4 regions of the Streptosporangium amethystogenes subsp. fukuiense genome follow, and region 3 is predicted to be linked to each of the others. Evidence: riboswitches for the same ligand, from Rfam matches in the RefSeq annotation. Region 3 holds a riboswitch; each other region holds the start of a gene.
The links. Region 3 has a riboswitch for cyclic di-AMP ahead of ACFQVD_RS17620 (C40 family peptidase). Riboswitches for the same ligand answer to the same signal wherever they lie in the genome.

Region 1 (7,565 bases), 5.4 Mb from region 3:
GGTCACCGGACGGACCGACGCCGCCGGTGAGCCGCTCGACTCGGCGCTCATCACCCAGCACCTGCAGTTCTCCCTGCCCTATCGGGCGGTCATGTCCGGAACGGTCCGCCCCGAGACGCTCAACCGGCTGCTCGACGCCCTGGCCGTGCTGCTGGTACGGCTGCACCTCAGCGGCTTCTACTGGGGCGACTGCTCGCTGTCGAACGTCCTGTTCCGCCGGGACGCGGGCTCCTTCGCCGCCTACCTCGTCGACGCCGAGACCGGTGAGCTGCATCCCATGATCAGCGAGGGCCAGCGACTGTACGACATCGAGGTGGCGCACACCAACATCTTCGGCGAGATGCTCGACCTGGAGGCGGGCGGGTTGCTGCACTCCTCCATCGACCCCGAGCAGGTCGCCGACTCCATCTGCGAGCGCTACCACCGCCTCTGGGGCGAGCTCACCTCCGACGACATCATCGACGAGGTCGACTGGCACATGGTCGACCAGCGAATCCGCCGGCTGAACTCGCTGGGCTTCGACGTCGCCGAGATGATGGTCCGCCGCAAGGCCGGCACCGGGCGGCTGATCGTCCGCCCCAAGGTGGTGGACGCCGGGCACCACCAGCGCAGGCTGCTGCGGCTCACCGGCCTGGACGTGGAGGAGAACCAGGCCAGGCGGCTCCTCAACGACCTCGACTGCTTCCGCGTGTCGTACGGCCTGCGCCACGAGGACGAGGCGATCGTGGCCCACCGCTGGCTGGCCGAGGTCTTCCAGCCCACGGTGGAGGCCGTCCCGCAGAACCTGCGCGGCAAGCTGGAGCCCGCCCAGTTCTTCCACGAGGTGCTCGACCACCGCTGGTTCATGTCGGAGGAGGCCGGGAACGACGTCGGCCTGCCCAGCGCGGTGAATTCCTATGTGAAGAACATTCTTGTTTTCAAGCCGGACGAAAAGGCGATTATCACCGACCAGCCAACGGGTTGATTTCCACCCGGGGTGTATATCTTCCTACTCGGTTGGTGAATCCTACGCTTTTTCCTATCAAGAACCTGGCTGGAAAGGACGAATCCCGAGAGCTTTCCCTACGCTGACCGGGCGACGCCTGAAGTCGCCGGCAAGGGAGAGCACGTGCTCGGAATCGAAGACTGCCTCACTGAGGTAATGGCCATCCCCGGCGCCCTGGACGCGATCCTCATCGATCAGACCAGCGGGACGGTCGTGGCGACCGGTGGCGCGAGCCGCCACGGTGACGTGGAGCGATCGGCCGCGGGACTGAGCGAGACCCTGCGCGCGACGCTGGACGGACTCGCCGTCACCGCACCGGGCGGCGCGGTCCGGATCGACGACATGATCATAACCACGGACGGCGGCCACCATTTGCTACGGCCGTTGGAAACGCTTTTCGACGGCCCCCTGGTGATTTATGTCAGGCTCGACCTTGAACGGTCGAACCTGGCACTGGCCCGCCACCGCCTCCAGGCCCTTTCCGGCCGCCTGATATCGACGTGAAGCCGTGCCGAGCGTCGAGATCATCCTCAGCGGGCTCGCCAGTGATCGCGCCACCGGCTCGCTCCGCCTCGGCAAGGCGGGCGCCATCTATCTCACCGACGGCCGCGTGACCTACGCCGAGAGCGCGGCGGCCCCCCGGCTGGAGGACCTGCTGGCGGCCTGCCGCGGGATCTCCGCCCACGCCGTACGACAGGCCAGGCAGGCCGCGACCGAGGATCTGCGGGGCGGCGAGCCGCCGGTCGCCGCCCCGCAGATCCTCGGAGGCGACCGGCTCCTCGCCCAGGGGCTGCTCACCAGGGGCGAGCTGGAGTTCTGCGTGTTGAGCACGGTGCTCGACGCCAGCTACTTCCTGCTGGAGTCGACCGGGCACCGGCCCAGGTTCCGGCGGGGAGAGCGGCACTGGCTCGGACCGCAGTGGTACTTCGACGCGGCCGGCCTGCTCCGGGAGTGCAAGCGGAGGAAGGCTCAGTTGGAACAGACCTGGCCGTCCGCGGAGCTGGACACGCTCCCGGTCATCCCGCGAAGGCGCATCGCCGCCCAGCGGGTGGTGTTGAGCTCGCTGCAGTGGGAGGTACTGGTCGGCGCCGACTCCACGGCGACCCCGGCCGACCTGGCACGCAGGCTGGGCCGCCCGGCGTACTCGGTGCTGCTCGCCGTACGGCAGCTCGCCTCCCGTGGGCTGCTGCGCGTCCCGGAACCCGACGCGGCCGCCGCACCCGCCGCGCAGGACCCGCTGCCGAGACGGACGAGGGGGGCCTCGGAGATCCCGGCAGCCGGAACGGGCTCCCTCGCGACGCCCGCGTCGCTCCCCGGAGCCACCGGGGACCCGACCGACGTCAACCTGCTCATCCGGCTCAGGAACGCATTGGAGGCACTGACTTGAGCCTGGTTCGATGCCGCCGATAAGGCTGCGGACGCTGAAGCTGATCGGAAGGAGGGTGCCGGTGGAACTGCGTGAGGAGATACGCCAGGAGATGGCGCTGCTGCGAGAGCGCATCCCGGACGTGGACGGGAGCGTCGTGTGCAGCGTCGACGGCCTGACCCTGGCCAGCGATCTGGGCCGTGACATCGCCGCCGAGCAGACCGGCGCGCTCTCCTCCGCGCTCCTGGCCCTCAGCCGCCGGATGACCGACATGGCCGGCAAGGGCACCTTCGAGGAGACGCTGATCTCCGGCACCAACGGCTACACGGCCTGCTACGCCGCCGGACCCAAGATCGTCCTCACAGTCCTGGCACGCCCGGGGACCAATCTCGGGCTGCTCCGGCTGGAGGGCCGCAAGACGGCGGCCAGGTTGGCCGCCATCACCTCGCGTATCTCGATAACCCAGTGATCGGAGACAGAAATGGGCAACATGGACATCTCTCTCAAGGAGATGATGGCGATCGACGGTGCCATCGGCGCGGTCATCGTCGACTACAACAGCGGGATGGCGCTGGGCGCGCTCGGCGGCTCCAAGGATCTCGACCTCCAGGTGGCGGCCGCGGGCAACACCGAGGTCGTCAAGGCCAAGATGCGGACCATGGAGTCGCTCGGCCTCAAGGACGGCATCGAGGACATCCTCATCACGCTCGGCACGCAGTACCACGTGATCCGCCCGCTCTCCGGCCGGAGCGGCAAAGGCCTGTTCATCTACATGGCCCTCGACCGGAACCGGGCCAACCTCGCGCTCGCGCGGCACATCCTGCGCGGCATCGAGGAGAAACTCGAGATCTGATCCTGCCGAGGCCCGTGCCCTTGCGGAAGGGCACGGGCCTCGACAGGAGCTCACCGCCCGGACGTCACCGGGACGGTGAGCTCATCGATCGCGTCGGTGCGGGGTGGGCCGGAGATCGCGCCGGACCTCAACTCTCCTCAGCGACCGCCCTGCGGCGGAGACGGCCGGCGACCAGGTAGGTGCCGCCGCCCGCGGCGAGCACTCCCGCCAGGGCCAGGGAGGCGGCCGTGGAGGGACCGGTCGAGGTCTCGGCCGCCACCGGGGCGGTGGCGCCCAGGTCCCGGACCTCCTGCTCGGCGGCCCCGGCGGCGCCGGACAGGGCGAGCGGCTTGGCGGCGATGATCGCCTCGGGCGCGGTGAGGGGCTCGGACATGATCTTGGGCTTGGCGAACGTCTGGATCGCCTGCTGGGTCTTCACGGACTTCTTGGACCGCTCGGCCTTGACCAGGGCCGTCTGCGGGGGCTTCGCCGGGTTCGCGTCCCGGTAACGCCAGGCACCGGTGGAGAACGCCACGGGGTGGTTCTTCTTGCCCACGCCGTCCCCCCACTTGGTGACCACGTACTTGACGTCGATGTGGCCCATGCCGCCGTTGCCGTCCACGCCGAGCGTGGCGGGGTTGAACCGGCCGCCGGTCAGGTCGGCGAAGGTCTTGGCGTCGAGGTCGATCATGACGCCCGAATTGGAGGGCACGCCGGGACCGCGGTCACCGACGAAGAACTTGGCCTTCTTGCCCTTGTAGACGACGTAGCCCTCGGTGAACAGGGGCCAGCTCGGGCTGGCGATCATGCCCTTCTGCATCGGCTTGCCACTGGCCGGCAGACCGGTGTCGCCGGCCCTGCCCGAGGAGTCGTCCCAGAAGTAGGAGGCCCTGGTCGAGCCCTGGAGGAGCACGACCCCGTTGGCGACCGGCTCGGTGTCCGCTCCGGGGGAGGCGACGGAGGCGGGGGCGGCGGCCGCGGGGGAGGCGGGCAGCGCGGAGACGACGCCGCCGGAGACGAGCAGGCCGGCACCGACGAGGGCGGCGGTGGCGAGGCGGTTCTTGTACGGGAGGCTCTTGGGCAGGCCGTTCTCGGGCAGGCCGAAAGGAAGACGCATGAAGAATGGGCTCTTTCGCGAGGGAACGGGACAACCAGCTGCGACACACGGCAAGAGGTGCACTGGCGGGGACGCGCTCTTCGGAAAAGTGGCGTGGCGAGATCAGCGGGTCGTCACGCGGAGCACGGTCCAGACGCCGCGATCAGGCGCGGCGAAGGAAAGGACGAGGTTCAGGTGGTCGGCACGGGCAGGGCGGGCACCGACGTGGTGACGCGGTGATCCATGAGGGGGATCTCCTCTCCAGCTCGTCTACCGGGTTAGCTGACGGGTTCGGGCGGTGGAGTTGCCCTACCGCCGCACGTTCGCAGCGGATTCACCCCAGGAAAGTGGTTCCCCGGTTCCCTGGCCCCTGGGGGCCGATGGGATTCGACGTCGGCCGGCCGCTCCCTCTTGTGAAGGGCAGGTCGCCAACCGATATCCGTGGACACTACCCGCCGAAATCGGACAAAGCAAAGCAAATGCCATGAAAACCCCAGAAGATCTACCTGCAAGCTTCAAGAAAGCCCCACTGGAGACCCCGTCCCACCAACAGCCGCCCTACCAGCGAGAACGTCTTGCCGATCCCGGGTTTCGCCCCCGGAGCCCCGCATCCGAGACCTTTCCGCCCCCGCGGGGAGCCCGGTCGCCCGAGGGTCGTCCGCACTCGAAGCCCTTTCACGCCCGGAGAGACAGTGGACCACCGCCAAAGACGCGCATCGCCGGAAGCCGCGCCTCCGGGGGCGAGCTCAGTCCCACCAGAACGACCAGGCGTTCCTGCCCTTGATCTGCTCGGCGTAGTCGACGAGGGTCCCCGCGCCCTGGATGATGCTGTCCGGGCAGAACGTCCAGTGCTCCGCGGCGACGTGCAGGGCGTGCTCCGAGGTCGTCGGGGGCGCGGCGACGCTGAGGTCGAGGGTGTTGAACCCCATCCCGACCAGCCGCACCCCGAACCTGTCCTCCCAGCTCCGCACCACCGCCGCGAGCGGGACCATCCACTCGTTGTGGTTCAGGGCGCCCTGCCAGCCCATCACGGCGAGGGCGTCGGCCCCGCGCTCGACCGCGACGAGCCCGAGCGGGGTCCGGCGCTCGGCCACCAGGCCGGCGTACCAGTCGGCGACCACGCCGGGATCGGCGGCGAGCCTTCCCGCCGGGGCCGGACCAGGACATTCGACTCCGAAGGGGTCGAGGATTTCGAGCTGGTCGACGTGCGCCTTGGCGATCCAGTCGGACCAGACCTCGGCCATGAAGGCGGCCGCGTGGTAGTTGTCGATCTCGACGGCGGTGTCCGGGGCGATCTGACCGGCCGACCAGGGCTGCACCGAGTCCTCCAGCAGCACCGGCCACAGGCCGGAGTGCTCGTGCTGCGCCCGCAGCCGTGCCCAGTACTCGCCGGAGACCGCCACCTCACTGAGCCAGAACGCCGGACGGCGACGAAAGGAGAGCTGAGCGTAACCGGGGTCGGGCCACACCACGTCACCCGGTGGCAGGTCCACCGAGAGCCTCCGGCCCTCTCCCCCGCTGCTCCCGTCGGCCCCGTCAGCGAACAACTGGCCCAGAACTGGCGGAAGCCTCCCACCCTCGCAATCGCTCATTCCTACCGATCCGATCCTGACCACGGACCAATTTTGGCCTGTCAACCATCCCGAGGGACAGTTCTGCCCTGGTCCAGGCAAAAATTATCGGTACGGGAGAGAACGGAGCCTGGCGGGTCTCACCCCTTCTTCACTCCGCGCACGTCGCGCCACACGACGGCCCGGGAAACCGGACCCGGCCGGTCTCTCTCCTTTTCCGCTCCGCGAACGTCGTGCCGCACAGTGGCCATCGGGGACCGTACTCGCCTATTTTGCCGTTGATCACCACTATGGGGACACGCCGGTCGACCGGGCCTCCACCCGCTGATCGGTCGAGCCGGGCACGGCCCGCCCACCTACCGAGGAGACGTTTTCCGATGACCGACCTGGTAACGCTCGGCGAGAGCATGGCGCTGTTCAGCGCGCGGCGCACCGGCCCGCTCAGGCACGCCCGCGACTTCGGGCTCGGCGTGGGTGGCGCGGAGTCCAACGTGGCCATCGGCGTCTGCCGCCTCGGCGGGCGCGCGGCCTGGATCGGCAGGGTGGGCGCCGACGAGTTCGGGGAACTGCTCCGCTCGACGCTGGCCGGCGAGGGCGTCGACGTGCGGGGGATGCTGGTCGACCCCGAGGCGCCCACCGGCCTGATGATCAAGAGCAGGCGTACGTCCGAGGTGGTCGACGTGCGCTACTACCGCTCGGCGAGCGCCGGGTCCCGGCTCCGCCCCGCCGACCTGGACGTCTCGCTGATCCGCTCGGCACGCGTGCTGCACGTCACCGGCATCACCCTCGCGCTGTCGGCGTCGGCCGCCGAGGCGGTGCGGGCCGCGATCGCCGAGGCCCGCGACGCGGGCGCGACCGTGTCGATGGACATCAACTACCGCCGTGCCCTGTGGACACCCGCCGAGGCGTCCGCCGCGCTGCGCGAGACCGTCGCCGCCGTGGACGTCCTGTTCGCCACCGAGGCCGAGGCCAGGTTGATCGTCGAGGGCGACGACCCGCTCGCCCTGGCCCGCACCCTGTCGGACCTCGGCCCGCGCCACGTCCTCATCAAACGCGGCGCCCTCGGCGCGATCGAGCTCTCCGACGGCACCGTACGGCACGCGGAGCCCCACCGGGTCGCCGAGCTCGACCCGGTGGGCGCCGGGGACGCCTTCGCCGCCGGCTGGATCGCCGAGACCCTCGCCGGGGCCACCTCCGAGCGGCGCCTCGCCACCGCCTCGGCCGCCGGGGCCTTCGCGGTGACCGCCGACGGCGACTGGGAGAGCCTCCCCCGCCGTGCCGACCTCGACCTGCTCCGCCCGTCCGACGGGGTCAGCCGCTGATCGAGAACGACGCCGTCCGGCTGTCACTGCGCGGAGAGCAGGTCGCGCAGGGCGCGGCACTCGCGGATGACCTGGGTGGAACCCTTGCGCCCGGCGACCGCCGTGACCTCGGGGATCTCGCCGGTCGCCTTCGCCCGCCGGGCCACCCGCCGGGCGAAGGCCAGGAAACCGACCAGTTCCTTGGAGGGCCGCCCGCCCGAGACGGCCAGCAGACCGGGCAGGGCGGCGGCGATCATGGCCCACGCCTCGCGGTGGGTGCCCACGCAGACCGCGTCCTCCATGATCGTCCGGAACCTGAAGATCGAGAGCCAGGCCCGGCGTATCCGCTCCCCGAACTCCGTGCCCATCCGGGTGGCGGGCAGGTCACCGGTGGCCAGGAGGTACTGCACGGCC
Region 2 (7,565 bases), 4.9 Mb from region 3:
ACCGACGCGGTGGTCCTTTTCGGCGCGGTGCTCGGGCTGCTCGGCCTGGTCATGGTGACGCCATGGCTCATTCGGCGGATCGGCGGCCTGGCCGGAGGGTTCCCACTGCCCCTCCGGCTGGCCGTCCGCGACGCCTCCCGCAACCGCGGCCGTACGGCTCCCGCCGTCGTGGCGGTGCTGGCCGCGGCGGCGGCGTTCAGCACGGTCGCCGTCGGCGTCGCCAGCAGCGAGCGGGCGTCGGAGGAGTACTACCGGCCGGCCTATCCGACGGGCACCACGGCGATCCACGGCGACGACGTGACGGAGGAGTCCTGGAAGGAGATCCGGCAGATCGTCGATCGGACGCTTCCCGGCGTGCCGCTGGTGGAGACCTACCGGCCCATCGACGCCAAGGGCAGGACGGTGGACTTCCGCGCGCGAGATGGCAAATGCAGCCGCTGCATGACCTCGACGGGCCCGCTGAACGAGATCCCCGTGGGCGGGCCGGACCTGCTCCGCCTCCTGCTGGGCCGCACCGACCGGGCGGCCGAGGCGGCGCTGGCGGAGGGGAAGGCCGTGGTCTTCAATCCGAAAGCGATCAGGGACGGCAGGCTCCGTCTCCGAACCTGGACACGTGGCAGCGACCAGGAGAAGGAGCAGGTCCTCACCGTGCCCGCGGTGCTGGTCACCGTTCCGGGACCGTTCAACGTGCGCGGTGTGCTGCCGGTCGCCGCGATCACCAGGGCGGGGTTCATCCCCAAGCTCAGCCACCTGCTTGTGGATCCGGCGGTCGCATCGCTGACCCCGGAGCAGGAGCAGCGGCTCAGCGGGCCGGTGCGCGCCGTCACCCCCAACGTCGCGGTCGAGACCGAACGGGGGGTCCGGCGGAACAGAGCCGACAGGGTCACCGGAATCATGTGGGTCATGGCGGGCCTCGCCTCGCTGGTGGTGCTCGGCGGAACGCTCACCGCCTCCGGGCTGGCCGCGGCCGACGCCCGTCCCGACCTCGACACGCTCTCGGCGGTCGGGGCGCGTCCCCTGACACGCAGGCTGGTGGCGGCGGGGCAGGCGACGGTCGTCGCCGGATTCGGTGTGCCCCTGGGACTACTCGCCGGGCTGGTCCCCGGGCTCGCGCTGGCGAGTCAGGTGAGCCTGCGGCGTGACGCCGAGCGTGAGATCGCACTCAACGGGGTCCCGTTCGAGAAGCTGGGCGTCATCCTCAGCGTGCCGTGGCAGACGCTGCTGGTGGTGGGCATCGGCCTGCCGCTGCTGGCGGCGCTGATCGCGATGGCGTCCGCCAGGACCAGGGTGACACCGACCCGGCGGCTGGGGTAGCCGGGCCGGCCCGCGGGGCGGGTGCTCAGCGCCCGTGCCCCGCGGACCGGTTCAGTCGGTGACGTCGGCGCAGACCACGTGGGCGCCCAGTTCGATCATCCGCTGCTCGCTGCGGGCGTCGGCGACCCTGGCCATCAGGATCGGCGCCTCGCTCGCGGCGAGCTGCGGCAACCGGGCGCGCACCCCGCGATGGATGTCCCTGACCACGTCCTCGGCCGCCGACATGTGCACCTTCACGTGCAGCATGATTCCCGGAGCGCCGGAGGAGGTGCTGGCCTCGGAGATCCACACGTGATGGACGAGCGGGTAGTCGACGAGCAGGTACGAGATCGCGGCGCGCAGCGCGGGCAGGATCGGGTGCTCGCACCGCCGGTAGCCGGGATCCACCATCTGCATCGGCCCCGACAGGTGGGGCCGGGGCGCGGGGATCCACGGCTGGGCGGGCGCGGCGGGCACCGGCGTTCTCTGCGGGCGCGCCGGCGCGGGACGCGAGACCGTGGCCATCGCCCCGGTCGCGTATGCCGTCGGCGTCGTGCTCGACAGCACGGGCGCGGGGCCGCTGCGCTTCGAGAGCAGGTACCGCTGGAGATCCTCGATCGGTACGGCCGCGGCCGCGGGTCCCGCCGCGTCGATCACTATCTCCCGCACGCCGGTGACCCGCTGGATGTCGAGGACTGTGTCGGCGTCGCACGCCGACAGCGAGTGGCTGCCACGGTGCCGCGCGTAGGTGTCCGCCGAGGTGTATCCGAGCAGGACACGCTCACCGGCCTGCGTCGTGCCGAGCACGACGGAGCGGTCAGGTCGCACGGCGACCAGGAGTCCCCATTCGGCAAGCGCCGCCAGCAGCCGGTGTGGCTCGCCGTGCTGCGCGAGTACGTTGCCGAGAGCGGGGTTCCCGATGCTCATATGAGGAACGATAGGTAGTGACCCACGGCTTATCAGGGTAATCGGGAAGTTTTCTTAGGATCAAGACCAACTTGAATTTTGGTGCATGGGATGTGTCAGGAGCGGGTACCGGCGTGCTGGATCATGGGGCGGTCGCGTCTCGCATCTCGGGACACTCGTGAATACGTTCACAAGCGTCGATAGACTACGTGAGGTCCGTGCACCCTCACCGCCTAGTAAGGATCCAGCCTGTGAACAAGCCCGTCGTACTGGTCGCCGAGGAACTTTCCGAGGCCGGTCTCGCGGTCCTGGGCGCGGACTTCGAAGTCCGCCACACCGACGGCGCCGACCGTGCCCAGTTCCTGCCCGCGCTCGCCGACGTGGACGCGCTCATCGTGCGCAGCGCCACGCAGGTCGACGCCGAGGCGATCGCCCACGCGCCCAAGCTCCGCGTCGTCGCCCGCGCCGGTGTCGGTCTGGACAACGTCGACGTGGAGGCCGCCACCAAGGCGGGCGTCATGGTCGTCAACGCGCCGACCTCCAACATCACCAGCGCCGCCGAGCACACCGTCGCGCTGATCCTCGCCTCCGCCCGCAACGTCGCCCAGGCGCACTCCGCGCTCAAGGGCGGCGAGTGGAAGCGCTCGAAGTACACCGGCGTGGAGCTCGACGAGAAGGTCGTCGCCATCCTCGGTCTCGGCAAGATCGGCCAGCTGGTCGCGCAGCGCCTCCAGCCGTTCGGCGTCGAGCTGATCGCCTACGACCCCTACCTGCAGCCGGCCCGCGCCGCGCAGATGGGCGTCCGCCTGGTCACGCTGGAGGAGGCCCTGCGCGAGGCGGACTTCATCACGGTGCACCTGCCCAAGTCCAAGGAGACCATCGGCCTCATCGGTGACAGGGAACTGCACGCGGTCAAGCCGAACGTCCGCCTCATCAACGTCGCCCGCGGCGGCATCATCGACGAGAACGCCCTCTACTCCGCGATCAAGGAGGGCCGCGTCGCCGGCGCCGGCATCGACGTGTTCCCGAAGGAGCCGGTCACCGACAGCCCGCTCTTCGAACTCGACCAGGTGGTCGTCACCCCGCACCTGGGCGCCTCCACCCACGAGGCCCAGGAGAAGGCCGGCACCCAGGTGGCGCGTAGCGTGAAGCTCGCCCTCGCCGGGGAGTTCGTGCCCGACGCGGTCAACGTCCAGGGCGGCGCCGTCGCCGAGGACGTCAAGCCGGGTCTGCCGCTGGCCGAGAAGCTCGGCCGGGTGTTCACGGCCCTCGCGGGCGAGGTCGCCACCAAGCTCGACGTCGAGGTGCGCGGCGAGATCGCCGCCCACGACGTCCGCGTGCTGGAGCTGGCCGCGCTCAAGGGTGTCTTCACGGACGTGGTCGAGGACTCCGTCACCTACGTCAACGCCCCGCTGCTGGCCAAGGACCGCGGCGTCTCGGTCGAGCTGGTCACCAGCGCGGAGAGCCCCGACTGGCGCAACGTGGTGACGGTCCGCGGCGTCCTCGCCGACGGCCGCGCGGTCTCGGTCTCCGGCACCCTGTCGGGTCCGAGGCAGATCACGAAGATCGTCGAGGTCAACGGCTACCAGATGGAGATCGAGCCGACCGACCACCTGTCGTTCTTCACCTACACCGACCGCCCCGGCGTCGTCGGCGTGGTCGGCCGCATCCTCGGCGACCACTCGATCAACATCGCCTCGATGCAGGTGGCCCGGGACGTCAAGGGCGGCAAGGCCCTCATCGCGCTCACCGTCGACACCGCCATCCCGGCCGACGTGATCGACCAGATCGGCGCGGAGATCGGCGCCGACAGCGGCCGCTCGGTCGACCTGGCCGACTAGCGGCAGGCAAAGGATTCACCGAGGTGGCCGTCGCCCCGCACCGCGGGGCGACGGCCACCTTTCGTCTCGATATGTGAGAAGTGTGTACGCCGGGCGAGACGGCGTTCCGGCCGCCAGGTAGCCTGAGATGAAATGCGCCAGGTCCCAACCTGCCGCGACGGGGTCTGACAGGGGTGGGCCGGCGACTCTCCGGTGCCACGCCCAGATCACCGGTCCGTGATCCGGACCCGTGACATCAGGCCTGGTCGGAGCCCTGATCGGAGTCTCGACCATCGCCCTGCTCGCATCCGACCGAGACGAGATTCGCCATGTACGACATGTATCCCTGGAACCACGCCGAAGAGGTCAAGGACGAGGCCGCCGAGGCGCTCCAGACCGCCCTGGACCGCCGGGACAACGGTGGTTCTCCCATCCGCTGAACCGGTTCCCGGCGCCGACGGGGTTCCCTCGGCCGATCAGCCGGCGTGTCTCATCCGTCGGTCGCTAGTTTGATCTGCTCGGTCAACCTGACCCCCTGCGGATCGGGGCGCACCGCGCCGACGAAGGAGGACCGGCGCCAGGCGCTGAGCTTCTCCTCCTTGACCACGTCGCCGCTCCGCGGGGCGTGGACCATGTAGCCGGGCCTGGTGATCATGCCGACATGGCCGAGACCGCTGAAGAAGGCCAGGTCACCGGCCTTGAGGTCCTTCCAGGCGATCTTCTTGGAGAAGGCGGCGTACTGGTCGTTGGTGACACGGGGCAGCTTGATCCCGGCGGCGCCGTAGGCGCGGAGCATCAGGCCCGAGCAGTCGAAGCCGCCGTTGCCGGTGCCACCCCAGACGTAGGGCGTGCCGCGCTTGGACATGGCCCACTTGACGGCCGTCTGCCAGGCGGGCTTGGGGGCCGCGCTCTTCAGTGCCGCCTTCAACCTGACGGTGCCGAGCGTGGGAGCCTCGGGGGAGGGGAGAGGGGAGGCGGCCAGTGCCGCCGTCGGCGCCATGGCCGAGGCCGCGAACACCGCGGCGCCTGAGACGAGGAGGGACAGGACGCGAGAGTACATCTTGCCGGACAGGATGATTCCTTCCATAAGGCCGGCCGGGTGAGCTGTCGGGCTCGGGCGTGGAGGCCGCCCTACGGCGCGAAAGCGCACCGATTCGCCCCAAGGAATCCCGTGATGGCAGCCGGGAACGCGCTCCGGGGCGGAGCGAGGTTCCCGGGGGCCCGGTGGATCCCGAAAAAAGTGGTTCCCCGGCTCCGTACGGGCCGGTAGGGGGATGGTCCGTACGGATTAGGCATCAATGTGAATGGGGAGGACGATAACGAAACCTCACGAAACGGTCAATAGGGAGCAAAAAAGGACAAAGTGATCACACGGGCGGACGTGCGGACACGTCCGAAGGGTGAGATCGGTGTTCGATCACCGAGACGGACAGGTAAGGTGCCTGCATGGATTCGCGTAACATTCGCCTGGCGGTCATCCCCGGGGACGGGATCGGAGTCGAGGTCGTCACCGAGGGCCTGAAGGTCCTCGAAGCGGTCGGCACCAAGGTGGAGACCACCACGTACGACCTCGGGGCCAAGCGCTACCACGAGACCGGTGAGACCCTGCCCGACCCGCTGCTCGACGAGCTACGCGGATACGACGCGATCCTGCTCGGCGCGGTCGGCGACCCCAGCGTGCCCCCGGGCATCCTGGAGCGCGACCTGCTGCTCAAGCTCCGCTTCCAGCTCGACCACTATGTGAACCTCCGCCCGGTCAAGCTCTTCCCCGGCGTCGAGACGCCGCTGGGCAAGGCCCGCCCCGAGGACATCGACATGATCGTCGTCCGGGAGGGCACCGAGGGCCCATACGCCGGTGCCGGAGGGGTCATGCGCCGCGGCACGCCGCACGAGATCGCCACCCAGGAGTCGCTGAACACCGCCTACGGTGTCGAGCGCGTGGTGCGCTACGCCTTCGAGAAGGCGGTGGCCCGCCCCCGCAAGAAGCTGACGCTGGTCCACAAGACCAACGTGCTCACCTACGCCGGTGACCTCTGGGCCCGCACGTTCGACCGGATCAGCGTGGAGTACCCCGAGGTCCAGACCGACTACTGCCACGTCGACGCGGCCTCGATGTTCTTCGTCAGCCAGCCGGAGCGCTTCGACGTGATCGTCACCGACAACCTCTTCGGTGACATCCTCACCGACATCGGCGCGGCGATCGCCGGCGGCATCGGCCTGGCGGCCAGCGGCAACGTCAACCCCGACCGCACCGCGCCGAGCATGTTCGAACCGGTGCACGGCAGCGCCCCGGACATCGCGGGCCAGGGCAAGGCCGACCCGACCGCCACGATCCTGTCGGTCGCCATGCTCCTGGACCACCTGGGCCTGGCCGACGAGGCGGCCCGGGTCGAGCAGGCCGTCGCCGACGACCTGCTCGAGCGGCTGGCCGGCTGGGCTGGCCGGACCACCCAGGAGATCGGTGACGACATCACCGCGCGAGTAGCCGGCTGAGGAAGCCGCCCCCTCGACCCCGACGCGCCTGGCGGCTCCTCCGAGCCGCCGGGCGCGTTTTTGTTTCCCACGCACTGCCGGTTTTCGGCATGGATGCAGTAGTTTCCCGTTACCCGGTCCAACGCACAATGGACCCAAGGGTAAGCCAGACACCAAGGTAAGGATCCGCGTCATGACCACCGCTCAGAAGCTCAGCTTCGACGTGCAGCTCTCCGACCACGCGCGCACCGCGGCCGAGCGCGAGCAGGTAATGGCGGCTCCGGGGTTCGGCCAGGTCTTCACCGACCACATGATCTCGATCGACTACACCGAGGGCGAGGGCTGGCACGACGCCCGGCTCATGCCGTACGGCCCGCTCAGCCTCGATCCCGCGACCGCGGTCTTCCACTACGCGCAGGAGCTCTTCGAGGGCATGAAGGCGTACCGCCAGCAGAACGGTGCGATCGTGACGTTCCGCCCCGAGGCCAACGCCGCCCGCTTCAACACCTCCGCACTGCGGATGGCCATGCCCGAGCTGCCCGAGGAGACGTTCGTCGAGTCGCTGGAACTGCTCGTCCAGACCGACCGCGAGTGGGTGCCGACCACGCCCGGACACAGCCTCTACCTGCGCCCCTTCATGATCGCCACGCAGCCGGCGCTCGGGGTCAACTACCCTTCCAGGACCTACAAGTACATGGTGATCGCCTCTCCGGCGGCGGCCTACTTCGGCGGCGGGCAGGCGGTCAGCGTCTGGCTCTCCACCGAGTACACCCGCGCGGCCCCCGGTGGCACCGGCTTCGCCAAGTGCGGCGGCAACTACGCCGCGGCCTTCGTGGCCCAGCGCCAGGCCGTCGAGCAGGGCTGTGACCAGGTGGTCTGGCTGGACGCGAGCGAGCACCGCTACGTCGAGGAGATGGGCGGGATGAACCTGTTCTTCGTCTACGGCGACCGCCTGCTGACCCCGGCGCTCACCGGCACGCTGCTGCCGGGCATCACCCGCGACTCGATCCTCGCCCTGGCCGCCGACCTCGGCCTGCGGGCGGAGGAGGGGCGGCTGTCGATCGAGGAGTGGCA
Region 3 (7,565 bases):
TCGTCCGGGCGGGTGCCGTCGACGACCAGGCCGGTCTGCCCGCGTAGCACGGCGTCGGGGGCACCGCCCGAGGAGCCCGCCACCACGGGCAGTCCGCTGGCGGACGCCTCCAGATAGACGATGCCGAGCCCCTCCACGTCGATACCGCCCAGGCGGGTACGGCACGGCATGGCGAACACGTCTCCCGCTGCCAGATAGCCGGGCAGCGCGGCCTCCGGCACGGGGCCGGTGATCTGGACCGAGCCGTTCATCGGCCTGGCCAGCCGTTCCAGGGTCCTGCGGTACGGGCCACCGCCGACGATCAGGAGCATCGCGTCGGGAACGTCCCGCAGCACACCGGGCCAGGCCCGCAGCAGCGTGTCCTGGCCCTTGCGCGGCACCAGCCTGGACAGGCAGAGCACCACCGGCCGCTCTCCCAGTCCGAGCGCCGCGCGCACCCGCTCTCTCCCGGCCCCGGGCGCGAACACCTCGGTGTCGACGCCGGGCGCGAGCCGCACCAGCTTGTCCCCGGGTATCACCCTGACCAGCCGCCGCCGGGTGTACTCCCCCAGGTAGGTGACCACGTCGGCGTGCGCGCCGATTCTGGCGAGCACCCGGCGGCCGACCGGGAGCGCCGTCCAGCCCGCCTCGTGGCCGTGGGTGACCATGACGACGCGGCGGACCCCGGCCTCGCGCATCCTGGGCGCGAGCAGCCCGAGCGGCGCCGCCGCCCCGAAGACCACGGTCTCGCACCCGAACTCGGCGACCAGTGCGGCCGCCCGGCGGGCGACGGCGGGGGTGGGCAGCATCAACGAGGTGGGGTGCCGCACCACGGGGTAGGGCTGCCGCAGGTCGAAGTCCTCGCTGTCGGGCCATCGGGGGGCGTAGACGACGACGGAGCCGGGCGGGCGGCGGGCGATGAGACCGTACACGAAGGACTGGATCCCCCCGGCGCGAGGCGGGAAGTCGTTCGTGACCACCAGCGTGCGCCTCATGGCTCGGAGAGACCGTTCAGCCGGGCCCAGGAGCGCGCCAGCGCGATGCGCTGCGGCGCGGTGGGATGCGAGGCGTAGAGCACGTACTCCACGAGGTCGGGCGACAGATCCGAGATGTTGGTGACCGCCAGCCGTTTCTGCATGGCGGCGAACGTCGCCGGATCCCTGGTCAGGTCCAGCGCGTGGACGTCCGCACGGGCCTCGATGTGCCGGCTCACCAGGTTCTGCGCCGGTCCTGACAGCACCGCGGCCAGGCTGAGCAACCCCATGACCAAACCCACCGCCCTCGGGTCACCGATGGAGGAGATCCCCGCGCGACGCCGCACGACCCCCGCCGAGGTCACCACGTAGAGCAGGCACGCCCCGAACGCCGCGCCCAGGGCTCCGACGAGCGTACCGGAGAGCACGTCGCCCGCCTTGGCGTGACCGAGCTCGTGCGCGACCACCAGCTCGACCTCGTCGGCGGGCGCCCGGAGCAGCGTGTCGTAGACGACGATCCTGCGGGTCGCGCCGAATCCGGAGACGTAGGCGTTGAGCGCGGTGGTCCGCCGGGAGGCGTCGGCGACGAGCACGTCCTCCACCGGCACGCCGTCCCTGGCGGCCATGGCGAGCAGGTCGTCGCGGAGTCGTCCGGCCTCCATCGGCCTGAAGTCGTTGAAGATCGGCTCGATGAGCACCGGGTAGGCGAAGGAGGCCGCCACCGTCAGTGCGAACGCGCCGGCCGCCGCCGGGATCCACCAGCGCCGGTAGCGCCGCGCCAGCGCGACCACCGCCAGAACCATGATCGCGGTCAGCGCGGTGCCGACGCCCAGGCTCTTGATCCGGTCGACGGTCCAGGTCGGCCAGGTCTGGGTGGACAACCCGAAGTCGCGCAGGTAGGTCTCCGACCACATCCCCAGCGGCCAGCGCAGCATCGCGACGGCCACCGAAAACACCAGCACGCCGAGCAGCACCCGCAGCCACCACGGCCCCCGCAGCCGGCCGACGAGCCGGGCGCCCAGCGGGGTGCCCACCAGCACCCCCGCCACCACCAGCGTCAGGCCGAGGGAGAGGTAACCCGGTACGCTGACCAGTCTGTCGAACGCCTCGGACCTGGCGATCTGCTCGGCCGTGAAGTCGCGGCCCGGATCGGGGACGACCGCCGGGGTTCCCGCGGGCAGCGCCCGCCAGGGCGTGGCGACCGCCACGACCGCCAGGGTGACCACCCCCAGCGCGGCCAGCGCCCACCCCGCCGACCGCACACCCGAGGGCGCGTCCGTCGTGCTCAGCGTCATCAAACACCTCCAGCGTGGAGCCCGAACCCTGGGCCCCGTCCTTTGGATCCTCCGCCTGCCGCGGTCGGCCGGACGGCGCCTCGCCGTGTCGTCACCGGTCACCGCGGCACGCCGCGGCTCCCTCCCGCGCCCTGCGAGGCACCCGCCGACCGCTCCTCGCCACGGCGAGATCCGCCAGGTGGGGCCTGGACCGGGAAGGACACAAGGATGTCAGGCGAGTTCCTCTCCGAGATAGTCACGCCACGCCACGGTGAGTTGGGCGGGCGACAGGCCGAGCGTGTCGGTGACATCGCCACCGTAGAGCCTCACCAGGGCCTTCTCACCGAAGCGCTCCGCGATGAACCGGCAGGCGAGCCAGGCCTCCTCGTACGCCTGTGCGAGCCGCGGAGCGCCGGGGGCGAAGTCGGCGGGGCCCGGGAGACGGGCGGGCAGGACTCCGGCGCGCACCTCGGCGGCCAGCTCGGCGGCGGCCGTCCGTACCGGGATTCCGGCATCGCGGTAGCCGACGTAGTCGGCGAAGCCCTCCGACAGCCACATCGGCACCCGGCCGCCGCGGGTCGCGCCGGTGGCCACGTGCACCAGCTCGTGCGTGATCACCACGTCCCTGCCGGTCATGGTGAGCCTCGCGTAGCCCGAAGGCAGGACGATCACCCGGTCCGCGGTCGCCATCGCGGCCAGGCCCCGGGTGCTCTCCGCTCCGGCGAGTGCCGCGGCCTCGGCATCGGTGGCGGGGAACAGGATCACCGCTCGGACCGGCCCCCAGATCGCCGCGACCGCGCGACGGGCCCGGTCGGCCCTGGCGGCCAGGTCCCGCAGGACGGCGGGCGCGAGGTCGTGGCCGATCACGAGGGAGTGCTCACCCCGGACGACGACGGCGGCGCCGGGCCACAGGTCTCGAAGGCCGACGGGGAGTTCTCCGGCGCGCTGGAGAGGATCGTGAGGAAGCGGGCCGGCTCCGGCCAGGAGAGGTCCCGTCCCGGCCGACGGGCCCACGCTCATCAGCGCCAGCATCCCGGCGAGCACGGTGCGGCGCCCCTTCGGGACGGACATAACGAGTCGATGTTATCGGAATGCCGGCCGGTGCTCCGGCCTCCGGGCCGGGGGCCGTCGATCGACCGGCATCGCGACGCTCCTTGCCGGAGGCGCGGATCCGCCTGGGCGGCACGCTCGCGGCCCCTACCGGAAACGGAGCGGCCCCGCCCCTCCACATGTGAGGAACGGGGCCGGCGCCCCTTGCCCGGGTCAGGCTCCGGGCCGGACCGCTCCGGCGAAGGATGACCTGTAGTACCCCTCCAGCTTCACGATCCGGACCGTCTTGCCGCTGCTCGGCGAGTGGACCATCCTGCCCTTGCCGACATACATGCCGACGTGGCCCTTTCCACTGAAGAACATCAGGTCACCGGGGCGCAGGTGGCTCCACGAGACCTTCTTCCTGATCGCCCGGTACTGGCTGTGCGTGATCCGGGGGATGGACACGCCCGCCTTGCGCCAGGCGTATTTGACGAGCCCCGAGCAGTCGAACGCGCCGGGACCGGAGGCACCCCACCGGTACGGATCGCCGATCTGCTTCTTGGCCGTCGAAACGGCCTTGCGGGCCCGAACCTTCTGCAGGGCCACCCTGCTCATCTTGGTCTTGACCTTGGTACCGGCCTTGGCCTTGTGCGCAGCCCGATCGGTCTGCTCGGAGACTCCGGCCGCGGTGTTGACCAGGATCTCAGGGGTGCTGTCCGTCGTCGCTCCGGCCGCCGTCGACCCCAGGGTGACCGCTCCGGCTGAGGCGGTCAAGGTGAGGGCGATACCGCCGAGGGAAAGGCGGAAAAGGCGCGACAGACGGGTGTTACACGGGGTGGTAGACAGGATTTCTCCTTGGTGCTTCCACTGATGCCTACCGGGTTAGCTGACGGGTTCGGGCTGGGAAGATGCCCTACGGCGCAAATGCGCTGATTCACCCCTGGCCACGTTGTCTCGGGCCTTTTGGGTCCCCGGTTCCATGCCTCCTGGCTGCGTGGATTCGGCGGGCCGCCGCGATGAGGTCCGCCCCCGACGGGGGAGCGGCGGCCGGTTGGATTTCTATAGGGACACCGGCCCGAAGACCGACATTCACCGCGACGGCATGGCTTGCACGTCGCGAGGCCAGAAGTTACCCCGATCTCCAACTTTCGGCAAAGCATTCGCCAAACAAGAAGATCGACAAGCGTTCGTGATCTTCCCGTTACCCCTGCTTAATGGCCATTTATGCTATTGAGATATGACCCTCGTCACACCTCTGGAATCACACCCGACAAATCACGATTTCTGTAATGTTCATCACATTTACCATCATTCACGGTTGAAGCCGTGAGGGGCCCTCCCCCGCCGCCGAGCACGCGTCAGCGCCGGACGCACGTGTAGGCGCCGTAGATCGATTCCCTGAAGTCCGCCTGGACGATCTCGAACCCGGCTGCGTCGAGCATCGGTTCGAGAAGCCATCGGAAGGTGCTGTACTCGGTGCGCAGATGCTCGGCGTAGTCCTCGCGGGTGTAGCCCAGCGCGGGATCGTCGGCCGCGCCGTCGAGCCAGCGGCCGAGCACGGCGCCGGCCTCGGCCGGCCGGAAATCGAAGATCAGGTCGCGCAGGCGCAGGACGCCCCCGGGCCGTACGATCCGCGCGATGCGGTCGAGCGCGACCGCCTTCCAGAAGTCGGGGAGCTGATGAAGGGCGTGACGGGTGTAGACCGCGTCCGCGGGTGGCCCCGCGTGCTCGTAGGAGAGAAAACCCGCCCGCACGCACTCGATGTTGGCCAGGCCGTCCTCGGCGGCCCGGACGGTCAGGAAGTCGTGCATCGCCGGGGAGACGTCAACCGCCACCACCCGCCGGAACCGCCGCGCCGCGGCCAGGGCGAACTGCCCCGTCCCCGCGCCGAGTTCCACGACCGTCGCCGTCTCCCCCACGCCGCGCCCGGCGAGCGCGGCGAGATCCTCCCCCGGATCGGGCCTGCCCTGTTTGCGGTCGAACCCGGCGACGAACGCGGCGTCGAGGTGCTCGGGACCGGCATGGGCGAGTTCGTCGAGCATCCATGAACTGATCATTTTCCGATGCTGACAGCGCCGCCGCGGGCGGCGCACCCGGTTTTCCGGCCACTGGGACCCGCGCGCCGTGCGTCAGGGGCGGACGGCTCCGACGAGGCGACGGCCGTAGGCCGAGAGCGGGACGACCTTGACCACGTCGCCGGTCTGCGGGGCGTGCACGATCTGGCCGTTGCCCGCGTACATGCTGACGTGGCCCAGGCCCTCACTGAAGATGAGGTCGCCCGGCTGGAGGTCGTTCAGCGAGACCTTGCGGTTCGCGCCCCAACTCCACTGCTCCCAGGTGGTACGCGGCAGGCTGACTCCCCCGTTGCGCCAGGCGGCCTGGAGCAGGCCCGAGCAGTCCCAGCCGCCGGGGCCCGTGCCGCCGTACTGATAGGGCTTGCCGACCTGTGCGAAGGCGAACTGCAGGGCGGCGCGGGCGTTTCCCGAGGCGGAGCCGGTGTACTGGATTCCGCCGCTCTCGGGGTTGCCCGCCTTGAAGACGTTGAGTTCGCGCAGGAGCTTCGTCTGAGCCTTGACCATCTTGTCGGCCTTGGCCTTCTCCTTGGCCAGCTCGTCGCGCGTCTCGTCGGCCTCGCTCAGCGCGCCCTTGGCCAGGTTCCTGTTGAGCCGCAGCGCCTTGGTGGCCTCGTCGAAGGCGCTCAGCGACTGGGCCCGGGAGGCCGACATCTGGTCGACCGAGGCCAGGCCGCTCAGCAGCGCGCCGGGGTCGGTCTGGTAGACCATGCCCTCCCAGCTGTTGACCGCGCCGAACTGGTAGGTGCTGACCGCCATCGCGACGAGCTCCTTACGCAGCCCGGCGACCTGCTCGCTCTGCCGGGCGAGCTCGCTGTTCAGCGTCGCGTACTTCTTCCTGGCCCGCTTCCACTTCTCCGAGGCCTGGTTGTACTTCTCGACGATCTGGTCGGCCTGCTCGTTGAGCTTCTCCAGCTTCTTCTTGGCCTGGGCGAGCGTCGGCTTCGGCTCCGCGGAGGCCCCGCTCACCGGCGTCATCAGCATCGCGAGGGCGAGCCCGGCCGCCACCGGTATCCGAATGAGTCCAACCGGCATACCCGCCACGGCCACGTCAACGCCTCCAGACTGCACAGACCTGCGGCGAATAGTACAGAACAAGTAAGGTTTAGATCACCTTTTCACATGTTTTGCGCTATTGCCGCAGGTGGCAGCTCCGATATCCCGGGCGAGCACCGGGGGCGCCCCTCAGCAGTCGGCGACGCCGCAGATCTTTCCGGTCATCTTTCTGGCGTCGCGCAACTGGGTGGCCCAGTCGCTCCGCGCGGGCTTGTAGTACTCCCCGGCCCAGAGATAGACCAGGACCGCGTTGCCCTTCCTGACCAGCACGCTCCGGTCACCCCCCACGCCCGCCTTCCCCTTGTAGTAGACCTGCCCGGAGACCTTCAGCGCCTCGTCTCCGAGCCCGGTCAGGCGCGAGGAGACGTAGCGGTAGGCGGAGCCCCCGTTGGTGTTGGAGCGGCAGGCGGTCAGGGCGGAGCGCACCTGGGCGACCGCTCCGGCGGCGGCCGCCTTCGAGCGGTACAGGATCACCTGCTCGACCTTCTGGAAGTCCGGGACGCTGGTGTAGGTCACCGTCCGCGCGGCCGTCCGGCCGGTTCTGGCCAGCGTGGCCCGGTCGCACGGGTTGATCGCCAGCCGGACCTTGGCCGAGTCGCTGACCTTCCAGCTGCTCTCGGCGAGAACGGGCTTCTTCGCCGCGTCCTTCTCATAGAGCAGGAAGCCCTTGGGGATGCCGGCCGCCGCGACCGCGGCGGGGGTGGCGACGGTCGCCCCGATGGCCAGCACGGCGACGGCGAGCGTTATGATCTTCTTCATCGAGTGCCCCTGGGGAGATCGAAATACCTTCCGGTAGTTCGATGCGCCATCACCGGAAAAGGTTCACGCCCGTCCCAGACGCCTGAGAAGAAGCAGTGAGGGGACCGGCCGGGCGCCCATCCTGCGGACCGACTCGGCCACCTCCCGATCCGAGGAGACCACCGCGACCGCGCGTCCCGTGGGCTCGGCGCGGACCAGCTGGCGGATCAGGTCGTCGGCGATCTGCCCCGGCGCGCTGAACATCACGCGCACCCCCCTGGGGGCCGACACCGGGACCGGCCCGTTCAGCTCGGCGCCGTCGAAAACGCAGGTCAGCTCGGTTCGGGTCTGCGCGTAGAGCGCACCGAGGCCGGTGAGGAGGCGATTGCGCTGGTCGGCGAGGGTGAACGTACCGTAACCGGTCTTGGTCACGTTGTAGC
Region 4 (7,565 bases), 5.7 Mb from region 3:
GCGGCACGCGCTGCGGATCGGCGCCGAGCTGGAACGCACCTCCACGGCGCGCGGCGGCGCCACCACCGACCTGGCGGAGATGCTCGATGCGGCCGGACGGCTCGCGCGCCGCCGCGCACTCGTCGTGGTGCTGTCGGACTTCATCGGCGACGGCGACTGGGAGCGCTCGCTCCAGCGCCTGGCCCGGCGGCACGAGGTGGTCGCCCTGCGGATCGCGGACACGGCCGACGACGTGCTGCCCGAAGCCGGGTTGATCGTGGTCGAGGACGCCGAGACCGGCGAGCAGCTCGTCGTCGACTCCGCCGACCCGCTGTTGCGGGTCCGCTTCCGCGCCGCCGTCGACGCCCGCGACGCCCGGCTCGAGGCGGGCATGCGCCGGGCCGGGGTGCCCGTCCACCGCATCGACACCGACCGCGATCTGGCCGAGGCGCTCGTCGAGGTCGTCGCGCGAACCGGGGACCGGTCGCCATGACCGAGCCTGCCGAGGTCATCGACGGACATGTGAGGCCGGCCTCATGACCCTGTCCTCCCCGCTGCTGCTGGCCGTCGGACTGCTCGTCACGGCGGCGCTCTCCTGGGCCGCCGTCGTCTCGGCGCGCCGCCGGACGGCCGCCCTCACCGCGGCCGGGGTCGCTGTGCCGGGCAGCCGCCGGACGTACCTCGGAGTCGGCCTGACGATCGCCGGCGTCGGGGTACTCGCGATCGCCACCGCCGGACCGGCGGCCATGGTGCCGGTCCCGCGGACCGCGGGCACCGTCATCCTCGCCATCGACGTCTCCAACAGCATGGGGGCGGACGACGTCGTGCCCACCCGGCTGGCGGCCGCGCAGCGGGCGGCCCGCGCGTTCGTGGCGGCCCAGCCCGACAGCGTCGACATCGGAGTCGTCGCGTTCGAACGGGGCGCGCTCACCACCGCGCGGCCCGACGCCGACCACTCCGTCGCGCTCAAGGCCATCGACCGGCTGAAGATCACTGGCGGCACCTCGCTGGGGACGGCCATCACGGCCTCGCTGTCGGCGATCACCGGCAGGCAGGTGGCCGTCGGCCGCGACGGCGCCGCCCCCGACATCGGCTACTGGCCGTCGGCGACGATCGTGATGTTCTCCGACGGCCAGAACCAGGGCGCGGACGTCGAGCGCGCCGCCACCGTGGCCCAGCGGGCGGGCGTCCACATCCACACCGTCGGGGTCGGCACCACCGCCGGGGCGACGGTGCGGGTCGACGGTTACCACCTGCGGACCTCGCTCGAGGAGGACACCCTCACCTTGATCGCGCAGACCACCGGCGGCGCCTACCACCCCGCCTCCGACACCGCGCGGCTCGACGGGATCGCCGACACGATCGACCTGCGGCTCACCGTCTCCGACGAGCCGCTGCCCCTCGCCGGCGGGCTGATCGGGCTCGCCCTCGCGCTGCTCACCGCGGGCGCGGCGCTCACCGTGCTCCGGTCCGGACGGGTGATCTGAATGTCGTTCTCGTGGCCGTGGGCACTGCTGTCCATCCTGGTCATCCCGCTGATCTTCGCGATCCGCGAGTGGGCGCGGCGCCGCCGCCGGCGGGCCGCTGTGCGCGTCACCTCGATCGCGCTCGTACGCAGCGCCCTGCCCGGCCGTACGCGCTGGACGCGGAAGATCCCCGCGGCACTGTTCGTAGCCGGACTCGCGCTGCTCGCGGTCGGGGCCGCGCGACCACAGGCGTCGGTCCCGGTGCCACAGACGTCGGCGACGATCCTGCTCGCCTTCGACACCTCCGGCTCCATGTGCTCCACGGACGTCGACCCCAACCGCATCACCGCCGCGAGGAAAGCCGCCGCCGAGTTCATCGAGTCGCAGCGGGGCGGGCCGCGCATCGGCCTGGTCACCTTCGCGGGCACCGCGGGTCTGCTCGTCCCGCCCACCGACGACACCGACTCGCTGATCGAGGCGCTGGACGGCCTCACCGTGTCCCGGGGCACCGCGATCGGGCAGGCCGTGCTCACCTCGATCGACGCGATCGCGGAGGTCGACCCGTCGGTCGCCTCCACCGGGGCGAACCCCGGCGGCGGGCCAGGCTACGCCGGTGCCGCGATCGTCGTGCTCACCGACGGCGCCAACACCCAGGGCGTCGACCCGCAGCTCGCCGCCCAGGAGGCGGCTCTGCGCCGCGTCCGTGTCTTCACCATCGGCTTCGGCACCACGAACCCGGCCCCGATGGTCTGTGACAACTCACAGTTCGACGGCCGCGGATTCGGCGGCTGGGGCGGCGGCTTCGGCGGTCGCGGCGGATTCGACAGGGGCCGCAACCCCCGTGTCATCGACGAGCCCGCACTCAAGCGGATAGCCCAGAGCACCGGCGGCTCCTACCACCGCGCTGAGAACGCCGACCAGCTCCAGAGCGCCCTCGACGCCCTCCCCGGCAGCTTCACCGTCATCCGGCAACAGGTCGACACGGCCCCCGCCTTCGCCGCCGGCGGCGCCGCCCTCATCACCGCGGCCCTGTCCCTCTCCCTCTGGTGGAATCGCCCCCGGACACCGACCCGCTGACGTACCTGTGGCCGCAACGCCTCAGCGGTCCCCGCGGGGACGGCGCTAGTACATCGAGATGTGCGGGTGGTCGTAGTGGTTGGCGGTGATGCCGCCGCGGTTGGACATGGTTCTCCAGCCGGAGCCGTGGTTGATGCGCTGGCGCCAGATCACGTACTTCACCCCGAGCTTGGCCTTGTTCTTGATGGCCCAGGCGGCGATCTCGTCGCCGAGCCGGAGATTGGCGGCCGAGGGCATCGTGCCGCCGGTGCTCATCATGAAGTCGCAGGCGCGGCCGAGGGGGTGCTCGCCGCCGTCGTTCGCGGACCGGTAGCAACCGACCGAGTACGGGAGGTCGAAGCGTCTCTTGACGGCCTCACGCATGATCCGGGTCCGATCGGTGATGTTGTCGGCGCCGGTGGGGAGTTGCGGGGCCCAGCTGCCATCGGCGCGGCGGCCGGAGCCGACGGGGGCGAGCTGGTCGAGCTTGTTCTTGATGTCCTTGATCACGTCTTCGACCTCGTCGCGTTGGGTCTGCATCTCTCTGGCCTCCTTACCGATGTCGTCGGTGAGCTTGGCGGCCGTCTCGGTCGCCCTCTTCCTGCGTTCGAGGCTCTCGGCGAAACCCTGCAGGTGGGCGCTCTGCTGGGCGGTGAGCTGCTCCATCACCGCGGCTCCCCCCATGTCGTCGGCGAACAGCAGCGCGGGCAGGCCGCCGGTGCTGCTCTGGTAACGGAGCTGGACTATGGAGTCGACCTGTTTTTCCGCCCTGGCGTAGAGGTCCTCGGCCCTGGCCAGGTTCTGCTTGGCGACGGCCTCGGCCTTCTGCGCCTTCTTGAGGGACTCGCGCTTGGCCGCGTAGGCTTCGATCAGCGAGTCGACCTTCTTGCCGAGTTTGGCCAGCTCGGCGCGGAGCTTGGCCTCGGTCGGCTTGGGCTCCGCGCTTCCCGCGGTGGGGGCGCCGAGGGTGAACGTGGCGATCAGGCTCAAACAAAGGGCCAGAGCCGCATGCCGACGGAACGTGGGGGACGGGGCCGCCACGAACTCTCCTCTCCTTCCGCCTACCGGGTTAGCTGACGGGTTCGGGCTGGAGAACGCCCTTCCACCGAAGTGGTTTCACCCCAGGTGCGGTGGTTCCCCGGCTCCCGGGCGATGCGCCTGGGATTAGGCATATCGGCTGTTGCAGCCGATGTGGGAAGGATAGTAGTGGTAAACACAGGGTCACGCGACTTCAAGACGAGACCAATTGGTGATCAGTTCGTGACAACAGAGCGCAGAAGGTGTGCTGCCTCCTCGGGTAGCACGTCGTTCACGAAGGCGCCCATGGCCGACTCGGAGCCGGCGAGATATTTCAGCTTGTTCGGCGCGCGGCGGATGCTGAACAGCTCCATGTGCGCGTACGACAGGTCGCGACCGGTGTTGACCGGCGCCTGGTGCCAGGCCGCGATGTAGGGCATCGGCACGCCGAACAGTCCGTCGAGGCGGCGGAGCACGTCGGTGTAGAGCGGTCCGAACGCCGCGCGCTCCGCGGGCTCCAGCCCGACCAGATCGGGGACCTGCCGGTGGGGGTAGAGGTGAACCTCCACCGGCCAGCGGGCCGCGGCCGGGACGAACGCCGTCCAGTGCTCGTTCGAGGCCACCACCCGGGTCCCGGCCTCCCGCTCCGCGGCGAGCACGTCGGCGAACAGGTTGCCGCCGGTCCGCTCCCGGTGGCGCCCGGCCGCCCCGAGGGTCAGCCTGGTGCGCGGGGTCACGTAGGGGTACGCGTAGATCTGGCCGTGCGGGTGGAGCAGGGTGATGCCGATCTCGGCTCCCCGGTTCTCGAAACAGAACACCTGCTCCACGCCCGGCATCGCCGACAACTCCGCCGTACGGTCGATCCAGGCCTCCATGACCAGCTCCACCTGCTCGGGGGGGAGCATCGCGAACGAGGAGTCGTGCTCGGCGGTGAAGCAGACCACCTCACAGCGGCCGATCCCGGGGCGGACCTCACTCAACCCGCCGACCTGCTGATAGTCCCCCAGACGGGTGGAGAACGAGGGGAACCTGTTCTCGAAGACCGCCACGTCGTAGGCGGCGGAGGGGATCTCGGTGAGGTTGCCGGAGGTGGAGGGGCAGAGCGGGCACTCGCTGGCCGGAGGCAGGAAGGTGCGGCCCTGGCGGTGTCCGGCCACCGCGATCCACTCCTCGGTCAGCGGGTCGTAGCGCAGCTCGGAGGCGGTGGGGCGGGGCGGCAGGTCGCGCCTGTCGACCGCCCCGCGGTCGGCGTCGTCGCGGTGGTCGAAGTAGAACAGCTCCCGGCCGTCGGCCAGGTGGGTGATCGTACGCTTCATCGGCCGACGCTCTCGCTCTCCTGCTGCGGTTCTGTGATGATCAGCTCTCCCACCGAGGCGGCGAGCTCCTCGCGGGCCTCCCCCGTCAGGCCGGAGTCGGTGACCACGACGTGGGCCTGGGCCAGCTCGGCGATCGTGCTGATGCCGACCGTGCCCCACTTGGTGTGGTCGGCGAGCACCACCAGGCGGTGCGCGGAGGCGACCAGTTCGCGGTTGGTCTCGGCCTCCAGCAGGTTGGGTGTGGTGAACCCGGCTCTGGCGCTCATCCCGTGCACGCCGAGGAAGAGGGTGTCGACGTGGAGCCCCCGGATCGCCGTGACCGCGACCGGGCCGACCAGCGCGTCGGAGGGGGTGCGGACCCCGCCGGTGAGCACGACCGTGCGGTCGGCCCTGGGGGAGCGGTGGAAGACGTCGGCGATCCGGATCGAGTTGGTGATCACGGTCAGCTCGGGCACGTCGGTCACATGGTGGGCGAGCGTCCAGGTCGTGGTTCCCGCGGAGAGTGCGATGGCGGTGGCGGGCCGGACGAGCCGGGCGGCCCGCCGGGCGATCGTCTCCTTCTCCGCCTGCTGGCGCGCCGACTTGGCGGCGAAGCCCGGTTCCTCGGTCGAGCCGGACCCGGCGGCGGTGGCGCCACCGTGGACCTTCTCCACCAGCCCGCGCTCGGAGAGCACCTCAAGGTCGCGCCGGATCGTCATGTCGGACACGCCGAGCTCCCGGACGAGATCGGCGACCCTGACCCCGCCCCTGCTCCGCACCCTCTCCAGGATCGCCTGCTGCCGCTGCTGGGCGAGCATTGACTCACTCCCTTTAATTCACCAGATTCCACCAAAATACCACGGCGAGTATCGGGAAATACTGTTGAATTGTGGTGGTCGCCCGCTCACAGCCGCTCAAGCTCCGCCATGATGTTCGCCCGTGCCGCCTCCTCCAGATCGGCGATGTGGAAGATCGCCGGAAGGTCGAGCAGCGAGCGCAGCACCGCGGCCCTGCCGGACCTGAAAGCGTCGTCGGGCACGAAGGCGTACTCCTCGCGCACGGCGGCCGCGTAGGCGGCGTAGACCTCCGGCACCGCGCCCAGGATCGCCAGGTCCGCGTCGGACAGCACGGCCCCGTCCGCGTCGCCCGGTGCGGGGGCGTGCGTGACGGTCAGCCTGACCAGCCGGGCGACCGTGGCCACCGCCTCGGGGGAGAGCCCCGTCTCCGGCAGCGCGCGCTCGGCCAGGATGGCGCTCCGCTCCTCGTTGTCGCCGCGCCGTGGGTCGTAGACGGCGTCGTGGAACCAGGCCGCCAGCCGTACCAGGTCCGGGTGCTCGGCATGAGAGGCCAGGGTGTCGATGTGGGTGAGCACGGCCTCCAGGTGGGTGACGGTGTGATACCTGCGGTGCGGCTCGTCGTACCGGGTGATCAGTTCACGGCCCAGGGGTTCGGCCTCGGGACCGGCCAGGGACCGCCAGCGGGCCATCAGCTTCTCGCGCATGAGGGCGAGCCTAGGACCTGGCCGGAAAGAAGGGTCCTCGGGTTCGATGCGGACGCACCCGCGGGAGGCGCTGATCGTCAAGGTTGGGGCAACGCACTCACCGGAGCGGGGTGGATCGCGGTTCGGGCCTTGCGCGCCGGGCGTCGCAGGAGGAACGTGAAGGTCTGAACCGGTGACATCGAGTCCCGTACGGGTCCGGAACCACGGAGGCCTGCGCTCGCGGGACCTGGAAGGACCTCAGGGAAGGGGTGGTCGGCATGGCCAGAAGATCACGTAAGGGCAAGGCCCGTAAGAAGAACAAGGCCAACCACGGCAAACGGCCGACCGCTCGCTAGCCGTACCGACCACAGAGGCCGAGCACACGGAGACGGGCGGTCACGCGCGGCGGCCCCAGGAGGCCAGCAGCCGGGCCTGCGCGTCGGTCTCGGAGGGCACCTTCCGGTGCTCTCCGGCCTGATGCTCCCCGACGGCGGCCTGCCGGTAACCGAAGCCCGCGTCGGCGAACCAGGTGGCGCAGGCGGTGACCAACTCCGGGTCGAGCCGCTCGTCGGCACCGATGGCGCGGGCCAGGTCCCAGGTGTGGATGAGGGCGTCGGCGAACAGTTCGGTGATGTACTCCCGGCCGGGCACGTCGCCGAAGGGCAGGTGGACGACGCGGTCGAGGACCCGGTGATCGATCGCCGCCTGGACGGCGGGCACGGCCGAGGTGTCGAACGCCTTGATGGGGTCGTCGCCGAGCAGGTCGCCCTCGAAGACGTCGCCGATCTCCGCGTGGGTCCGTCCGGCCAGCAGCTCGGGAGCCCACAGGTTCTCGCCGACCACGTGGTTGACGAGGGAGCGCACGTCCCAGTCGACGCACGGTGTCGGATTCTCCCACTGGTCGGGGCCGATGCGGTGGACGAGAGCGCCGAAGTCGTCCAGCGCGCGACGGTAAGCCTCGGGTACGTCGATGGTCATCATGCCCTCCCGATACCCTCCCGGGTTCTCTCCCGGCCCTCATCTTGACCGTAACCCCTGGCCCGCCAGTAGTCATCGCGTCAACGGACATGACCGGCACGTCCGGCGGCGCATCCGACCGGACCGCTTCATCTCCCGGTCATCTCGGCGTCAGGGAAGAGTCACGACATGGCGTGAGGATCTCTTCTATGCGCACCACGACCTTCACCCGAGCGGCCGTCGCCGCGGCCACCGGCCTGATCCTGCTGCCCGCGGCCGGGACCCCGGCCGCCGCCGAATCCGGCCCCCGAGGCG

Region 1: linked by a shared signal. The riboswitch ahead of ACFQVD_RS42435 (hypothetical protein) and the one ahead of ACFQVD_RS17620 (C40 family peptidase) in region 3 are both predicted to bind cyclic di-AMP.
Region 2: linked by a shared signal. The riboswitch ahead of ACFQVD_RS40300 (C40 family peptidase) and the one ahead of ACFQVD_RS17620 (C40 family peptidase) in region 3 are both predicted to bind cyclic di-AMP.
Region 4: linked by a shared signal. The riboswitch ahead of ACFQVD_RS43630 (coiled-coil domain-containing protein) and the one ahead of ACFQVD_RS17620 (C40 family peptidase) in region 3 are both predicted to bind cyclic di-AMP.

The regions. Positions count from the first base shown of each region.
Region 1 covers NZ_JBHTEE010000001.1:9,571,636-9,579,200, reverse strand. The annotation lists gene ACFQVD_RS42460 (DUF4032 domain-containing protein) at 1-964, shown strand, start outside; gene ACFQVD_RS42455 (roadblock/LC7 domain-containing protein) at 1,109-1,489, shown strand; gene ACFQVD_RS42450 (hypothetical protein) at 1,494-2,372, shown strand; gene ACFQVD_RS42445 (roadblock/LC7 domain-containing protein) at 2,434-2,820, shown strand; gene ACFQVD_RS42440 (hypothetical protein) at 2,833-3,204, shown strand; gene ACFQVD_RS42435 (hypothetical protein) at 3,332-4,300, opposite strand; cyclic di-AMP (ydaO/yuaA leader) riboswitch at 4,532-4,682, opposite strand; gene ACFQVD_RS42430 (DUF4253 domain-containing protein) at 5,026-5,772, opposite strand; gene ACFQVD_RS42425 (sugar kinase) at 6,228-7,172, shown strand; gene ACFQVD_RS42420 (DUF6493 family protein) at 7,196-7,565, opposite strand, start outside.
Region 2 covers NZ_JBHTEE010000001.1:9,083,038-9,090,602, forward strand. The annotation lists gene ACFQVD_RS40285 (FtsX-like permease family protein) at 1-1,314, shown strand, start outside; gene ACFQVD_RS40290 (hypothetical protein) at 1,366-2,220, opposite strand; gene serA (phosphoglycerate dehydrogenase) at 2,451-4,040, shown strand; gene ACFQVD_RS40300 (C40 family peptidase) at 4,510-5,079, opposite strand; cyclic di-AMP (ydaO/yuaA leader) riboswitch at 5,094-5,324, opposite strand; gene ACFQVD_RS40305 (3-isopropylmalate dehydrogenase) at 5,466-6,512, shown strand; gene ACFQVD_RS40310 (branched-chain amino acid aminotransferase) at 6,685-7,565, shown strand, end outside.
Region 3 covers NZ_JBHTEE010000001.1:4,169,324-4,176,888, forward strand. The annotation lists gene ACFQVD_RS17605 (glycosyltransferase family 4 protein) at 1-974, opposite strand, end outside; gene ACFQVD_RS17610 (M48 family metallopeptidase) at 971-2,248, opposite strand; gene ACFQVD_RS17615 (hypothetical protein) at 2,459-3,298, opposite strand; gene ACFQVD_RS17620 (C40 family peptidase) at 3,491-4,033, opposite strand; cyclic di-AMP (ydaO/yuaA leader) riboswitch at 4,116-4,275, opposite strand; gene ACFQVD_RS17625 (class I SAM-dependent methyltransferase) at 4,618-5,316, opposite strand; gene ACFQVD_RS17630 (C40 family peptidase) at 5,389-6,366, opposite strand; gene ACFQVD_RS17635 (hypothetical protein) at 6,517-7,146, opposite strand; gene ACFQVD_RS17640 (NYN domain-containing protein) at 7,210-7,565, opposite strand, start outside.
Region 4 covers NZ_JBHTEE010000001.1:9,823,918-9,831,482, forward strand. The annotation lists gene ACFQVD_RS43615 (DUF58 domain-containing protein) at 1-472, shown strand, start outside; gene ACFQVD_RS43620 (VWA domain-containing protein) at 516-1,466, shown strand; gene ACFQVD_RS43625 (VWA domain-containing protein) at 1,467-2,522, shown strand; gene ACFQVD_RS43630 (coiled-coil domain-containing protein) at 2,568-3,491, opposite strand; cyclic di-AMP (ydaO/yuaA leader) riboswitch at 3,546-3,682, opposite strand; gene galT (galactose-1-phosphate uridylyltransferase) at 3,755-4,834, opposite strand; gene ACFQVD_RS43640 (DeoR/GlpR family DNA-binding transcription regulator) at 4,831-5,631, opposite strand; gene ACFQVD_RS43645 (HD domain-containing protein) at 5,718-6,314, opposite strand; gene ACFQVD_RS43650 (50S ribosomal protein bL37) at 6,572-6,649, shown strand; gene ACFQVD_RS43655 (TIGR03086 family metal-binding protein) at 6,690-7,274, opposite strand; gene ACFQVD_RS43660 (choice-of-anchor I family protein) at 7,460-7,565, shown strand, end outside.